DNA from 2 places in the Mesorhizobium sp. RSR380A genome. Region 1 is predicted to be linked to the other one. Evidence: predicted binding sites of a transcription regulator. Region 1 holds the regulator's gene; the other holds the start of a gene.
The links. Region 1 encodes LexA, which represses DNA repair genes until DNA is damaged. Its sites were predicted from a motif close to TGTTCNNNNTGTGTTCNG; they were not measured.
Positions count from the first base shown of each region.

Region 2: a site for LexA is predicted at 1,282-1,299, ahead of ACYG9Z_RS11630 (helicase-related protein). Genes of this name have one in related genera too.

Region 1 is NZ_JBTTIB010000001.1:5,685,054-5,688,511, reverse strand. Features, by position in the region: gene kynU (kynureninase) at 1-93, opposite strand, end outside; gene ACYG9Z_RS27645 (GntR family transcriptional regulator) at 262-1,026, shown strand; gene lexA (transcriptional repressor LexA) at 1,232-2,014, shown strand; gene ACYG9Z_RS27635 (ComEC/Rec2 family competence protein) at 2,008-3,458, opposite strand, start outside.
Region 2 is NZ_JBTTIB010000001.1:2,400,997-2,404,454, forward strand. Features, by position in the region: gene phbB (acetoacetyl-CoA reductase) at 35-760, shown strand; gene ACYG9Z_RS11630 (helicase-related protein) at 1,455-3,458, shown strand, end outside.

The DNA of each region.
Region 1 (3,458 bases):
GCCTTGCGGCAAGACAAAGCGTTCACGCATGGAGCGCAGCGGATCGGCGGCATCCATTGCTTCGATTGTAGCGAGATCGGGTGTCGTGCTCATGATCCGGCGCCCCTCCATGGACAAACGCGCGCGGCGGAGCCTGCCGCCCAAACATGCCGGCGATCTTGAGTGGTCGCCCTTGAACTGTCAAACATTATATATAATTCACCCATTGAAAGGCTTTGATATATAATGATCCGCCCGAGCGTTTATGTCTGATGGATCACGATGCTGGATGACGAGCAGACCTCGAAGACGGAAGTGGCCTATCGCCTGCTCAGGCGCGATATTCTTGCGACCCGGCTGGCGCCTGCCGCGCCGTTGAAGCTGAGCACGCTGCGCAACACCTACGGCATCGGCTGGACGCCGTTGCGCGAGGCGCTGTCGCGGCTGGAGGCGGAACGGCTTGTGACCGCCATCAGCAACCGCGGGTTTGCGGTCGCTCCCGTCTCTCGGGCGGAGCTCGAGGATTTGGCACGTGCGCGGCTGGTGGTCGAACTGCCCCTGCTGGTGGAATCGATCGAGAAGGGCGACCGTGAGTGGGAAGACGCGGTCGTTGCCGCCCACTATCGTCTCTCACGGTGCGGGTCTGTTCTCGACGATCCATCGGATGATGCGGTCGACGCGTGGTACGAAAAACACGATGCCTTCCATGCGGCGCTGCTCAGTGCCGCGACATCCAGCTGGCTGCTGCGCTTCAATGCAACGATTTCCGACCAATTGCATCGCCATCACCGCTTTCTGGGTCTGGCCCCGACGCTGCGCGCCGCCGCCGGCCGCACGGACGGACACCGGAAGGCCGTGGCGGCCCTGCGCGACGCCGTGGCGATCGAACACCATACCGCCCTGATGGAAGCGGCCCTCGATCGCGACGTCGAACGTGCGAAAACTCTGATGACCGCTCACATCGGCTACACGCTGCGGGTCTATGCCCAGAGAGAACCCCGCGCGGATGCTGCGCAGCCCCGTCCGAAAAGGAAGCGGCGATCGTAGCCGACGACGCAGGGCACTTTGTCTTCGTTTCACCCCGTTGCTGGCAACTGGGCGCAGGCGGCGCTCGCAGCGCCGAACGTTACGCTGAACAAAACGTCAACACATTCATTAAACTTTAAAAGGTTGCGGAACACAACTGGAACAGATAGTGTTTGTTCTGGGTTTGTTTTTTCTGATTCTGGTTTCAGAACCCTTGGGGGCCGCGATGCTGACGCGCAAACAACATGAGCTTCTGATGTTCATCCATGAACGCCTGAAGGAGAGCGGAATCCCGCCGTCCTTCGACGAGATGAAGGAAGCGCTCGACCTCGCCTCCAAGTCCGGCATCCACCGCCTGATCACGGCGCTTGAGGAGCGCGGTTTCATTCGCCGGCTGCCGAACCGGGCGCGCGCGCTGGAAGTGCTGCGGCTGCCCGACTCGATCGCACCAGGCCTCAATGCGGCGAGGAAGTTTTCGCCGAGCGTCATTCAGGGCAGTCTTGGTCAAACCGGCCAAGGGCAAGGCGGCCAAGGACAAGGCGCGTTGGGCCAAGGCGGTCTCGGCCGCCAGATCAAGCCGGGCTCGCCGTCGCGTTCGATGTCGGCCGGCAATGACGATGCCGTTTCCGCGATTTCAATCCCGGTTATGGGACGCATCGCCGCCGGCGTGCCGATCGACGCCATCCAGCATCAGACCCATTCGATCTCGGTGCCGCCCGATATGATCATGGGCGGCGAACACTACGCGCTCGAGGTCAAGGGCGATTCGATGATCGAGGCCGGCATTTTCGATGGCGACACGGTCATCATCCGCAATGCCGACACAGCCAGCCCCGGCGAGATCGTGGTGGCGTTGGTCGACGATGAGGAAGCGACCCTGAAACGCTTCCGCCGCAAGGGCGCCTCGATCGCCCTGGAAGCCGCCAACCCGGCCTACGAGACCCGCATTTTTGGACCGGACAGGGTGAAGGTGCAGGGCAAGCTTGTCGGATTGATCCGGCGCTACTGAGCCGGCTTGGGTTTGTACTTTTCACGCTGGTTGTAAGGCGGCAGGCCGCGCGCTTCGCGGGAGAAGCGGCGTTGCTCGTGCCAGGGGCGATACGGCTTGTCGACGGCGAAGCGGATGGTTGGCGCTGCAGCTGCCGATTGCGGATCGAAGAAGACGGCGGCGCTGCCGTCGCGGGCCAGCTGTTTCTTCGTCACGACCAGCACCAGCGGGTCGCGGCACGGATTGTAGGCGGTGGCGTCATCGATGACGATCAGGCTCGCGAAGGCACAGGCCGGCCGCGCCGTCTTGCGGTCTTTCGCAAGCGCTACAATGGCTCCGGAAGGGTGCCGGGCGATACAGAGATCGCCGGTGCAATAGAAGGGCGAGCCGGGCGGCAGATCGAGCGGATCGAGATCGAACCGCGTATCTGTTGACTCGAAAATCTCAGGTGGGATAATGGTTTCGGCCCGCAGCGCCCGTTTCCAATTGTCCGTGGTGAATTCGTTGGAGCGTTCGCGGTTGAGGGCGAGTTCGCCGCCACCGATCGGCATGGCCACCAGATGCGCATCCTCGGATATGAGCACGTCGGGCGTAAGCACCTGCGGCACCGTCAACAGGCCGGCCAGCGCGAAAGGCACGGCCGCCAACCTGAGCCAGGTGGTGGCCATGGTGGCGATGACGAGGGCGACCGCCACCAACAGCACCGAGCGGATGGAGATCAGCCCGACGGCGTCGACCGGCGAGCGCTCGGAAATCCAGGCCGATATAGCGATCATCGCCATCAGACCCTTGCCCATCACATAGAGGAACGGCCCGTCGGCGCCGAACGGCATCGCCAGTGCGCTGAGCACGGCAAAAGGCATGACGATCAACGAAACAATCGGCATCACGGCCAGATTGGCGATCAGGCTGAGCGGCGACACACGCTGAAAATGCCAGATGGCGAACAGCAAGGTTGCACTGCCGGCGATGATCGAGGTCATGGCGAGGCCGCCCATGGCCAGCGCGAATTTTCGCGACAGGAAGCCGACGAAGGAGCGCTTTGCCGGCGGCGTTCTCACCTTGTCGGCGCGGTAATCGGCCCAGCCGGCATAGGCGCCGACAAGGGCGGCGGTGGCAGCAAACGACATCTGGAAGCTGGGACCGACCACCTCGTGCGGCGACATCAGGATGACGGCAATGGCGGAGATCGCCAGATTGCGCATGGTGAGTGCGGCGCGATCAAACAGCACGGCGACAAGCATGACCGCCAGCATGATGAAGCTGCGCTCGGCGGCAACCACGACGCCTGAAATGACGAGATAGGCGGCGATGGAGACGAGTGCTGCCACTGCTGCATATTTCTTGACTGGGCGGCGCGAAGAGAAATCGGGAAACAGCGCAAAGGCGCCACGCAGCAACGCCATGATGGTGCCGGCAACCAGCGCCATGTGCAGGCCGGAGATGGAGATGATGTGGTAGATGC
Region 2 (3,458 bases), 3.3 Mb from region 1:
CCCTTCTTCCGACCAAAGGGAGGAAGAACTTTCAATGACCAAAGTAGCGCTCGTCACCGGTGGATCGCGCGGCATCGGCGCCGCCATATCGATCGGCCTGAAGAATGCCGGTTACACCGTTGCAGCCAACTATGCCGGCAATGACGAGGCAGCGGGGAAGTTCAGCGCACAAACCGGCATCAAGGCCTACAAATGGTCGGTCGCCGACTACGACGCCTGTGCCGCCGGAATCAAACAGGTCGAGGCCGATCTCGGCCCGGTCTCGGTGCTGGTCAACAATGCCGGCATTACCCGTGACGCCATGTTCCACAAGCTGACGCGCGAGCAGTGGAAGGAAGTCATCGACACCAATCTGTCTGGCGTCTTCAACATGACGCATCCGCTGTGGGGCGGCATGCGCGACCGCAAATTCGGCCGCGTCATCACCATTTCCTCCATCAACGGCCAGAAAGGCCAGGCCGGCCAGGTCAACTATTCCGCCGCAAAGGCCGGCGACATCGGCTTCTCGAAGGCGCTGGCGCAGGAGGGCGCGCGCGCGGGCATCACAGTCAATGTCATCTGCCCCGGCTACATCGCCACCGAGATGGTCAAGGCGATCGACGAGAAGGTGCTGAATGAACGCATCATCCCGCAGATTCCGGTCGGCCGCCTCGGCGAACCGGAAGAGATCGCGCGTTGCGTCGTCTTCCTCGCTTCCGAAGACGCCGGCTTCATCACCGGTTCGACCATCACAGCCAATGGCGGCCAGTATTTCGCCTGAACGACAGCATTTCGCCCGGTAGGACGGGCCGGCTTATGGCCCGTTTTTTCATCGCCGGCCGGCGATGTTCCCGGGCTGCGCGCTAGACATTGACCCGTTCCGGCACGCAAAGATTAACGATTTCCAGGCGCCCTGTGCAAAACCCGGTTCGCAAGCTGTGAATTCTCGGTGGACAAGCTGTGGATAACACAACATGTTGGGGTGAACAAACCAGGAAAATCCCGCCATCGCTGATTCATAGCCGATTCGTTCCGGCTTTGAGCGCAACGTTAACGACCAAGGCCGAAAATCACCGGCAAATGGTTAAGGCCGATTAAGAAAATTCAACAATTTCATAATGTTGGCCGAGGCGTATCGGATCACGACGATGCCCCGCCGGCAAAGGTTAACGCCAATGGTCGCCTTGCAGGAATCGGGCCAGTTTCCGCGATTCAGCATATGGTGAGACTCAGGCTCGCAAAATCCACATGTAGCCGTGAACAAAAGCTGAATCTACCGGAGTCACTGATTCGTCGCCGATTCGTTCCAGACTCGTTCCAACTGTTAATTGAGACCTCAAAGACGAACCGTGGGATTGCCGGCCGGAACATTCCGCTTTCGCTTCGCGCCTGAAATCCCTATGTGTCGCCTGTCATACGCGCCACGCGAGGCGCGCTCCCGACAACACGATGCAGAAAGCCTCATCTCCAGGCCGATGAACATCCAGCCGAAACACACCGAGCCGCTGATCCTGTCGGGCCGCGACGTGACTGCCGTGCTGGGTCCGACCAACACCGGCAAGACCCATCTCGCCATCGAGCGCATGGTGGCGCATGAGAGCGGCATTATCGGCCTGCCGCTCCGCCTTCTGGCGCGCGAGGTCTATGCCCGCGTCTGCGAAAAGGTCGGCGCCCACAAGGTGGCGCTCATCACCGGCGAGGAAAAAATCCAGCCGCCCGGCGCGAAATATTCGGTCTGCACCGTCGAAGCCATGCCGCGCGAGACCGACGTTGCCTTCGTCGCCATCGACGAGGTGCAGCTCGCCGGCGACCTCGAGCGCGGCCACATCTTCACCGACCGTATCCTGCACCTACGCGGCCGCCAGGAAACGCTGCTGCTCGGCGCGGCCACCATGCATGGCATCCTGCAAAAGCTGCTGAGAGGCGTCTCGGTGGTGACGCGCCCTCGCCTGTCGCACCTGGCCTATGCCGGTTCGAAGAAATTGACCCGCCTGCCGCGGCGTACGGCCATCGTCGCCTTCTCCGCCGACGAGGTCTATGCCATCGCTGAGCTGATCCGCCGCCAGCAAGGAGGAGCGGCGGTCGTGCTCGGCGCGCTGTCGCCCCGCACCCGCAACGCCCAGGTGGCAATGTTCCAGGCAGGCGACGTCGACTATCTCGTCGCCACCGACGCCATCGGCATGGGCCTCAACCTTGATCTCGATCATGTCGCCTTCGCCCAGAACCGCAAATTCGACGGCTACCAGTACCGCAACCTGACGGCGGCCGAGCTCGGCCAGATCGCCGGCCGCGCCGGCCGGCATCTGCGCGACGGCACCTTCGGCGTCACCGGCCAGGTCGATCCGCTGGACGAGGAACTGGTCAAGCGCATCGAGGGGCACGAGTTCGATCCGGTGAAGGTGCTGCAATGGCGCACCGCGCATTTCGACTTCGCCAGCCTCGACGCGCTGAAGCGCTCGATCGAAACCAACGCGCCGGTCGAAGGCCTGACGCGCGCGCTGCCGGCGGTCGATGCGCAGGCGCTCGAACATCTCTCCCGCGACGAGGACATCCGCGCGCTGGCTACCAATGCCAAGCGCGTGGCGCTGCTGTGGGAAGCCTGCGCGTTGCCGGACTACCGCAAGATCGCGCCGGCCCAGCACTCCGACCTGATCGCTTCTATCTACACCGACCTCGCCAAACACGGCCATGTCGACGAGAACTACATGGCCGAGCAGGTGCGCCGCGCCGATACGACCGAGGGGGACATCGACACGCTGTCGCACCGCATTGCGCAGATCCGCACCTGGACATTCGTGTCCAACCGGCCGGGCTGGCTGGCCGATCAGGCACACTGGCGGGAAAAGACGCGCGAAATCGAAGACAGATTGTCGGATGCGCTGCATGAGCGGTTGACGAAACGGTTTGTAGACCGCAGGACTTCCGTCCTCATGCGGCGCCTTAGAGAAAATACAATGCCTGAAGCCGAAATCAGTCCTACCGGAACCGTCCTTGTCGAAGGCCATCATGTCGGCGAGTTGCAAGGGTTCCGCTTCACCGCCGACCAGAGCGCCGGCGGCGAAGACGCCAAGGCCGTGCGTACGGCAGCGCAAAAAGCGCTGGCCGCCGAGTTCGAGGCGCGTGCCGAACGCTTCGGCGCCTGCGCCAATGGCGACCTTGCGCTCGGCTCCGACGGCACGCTGCGCTGGATCGGCGCGCCGATCGGCACGCTGGTTGCCGGCGAGGACGCGCTGAAGCCGCGCCTGGTGCTTTTGGCCGACGAGCAGTTGACCGGCCCCGCCCGAGACAAGGTCGCCGCGCGCGCCGAGCGTTTCGTCAATTTCCAGATCGAGTCGCTGCTGAAGCCGCTGGTCGACTTGAAGAATGCCGAGCAGATCGCCGGCATCGGCCGTGGCATCGCCTTCCAGCTCGTCGAGCATTTCGGCCTCATCAACCGCCGCGACATCGCCGAGGAAATGAAGTCGCTCGACCAGGAGGGT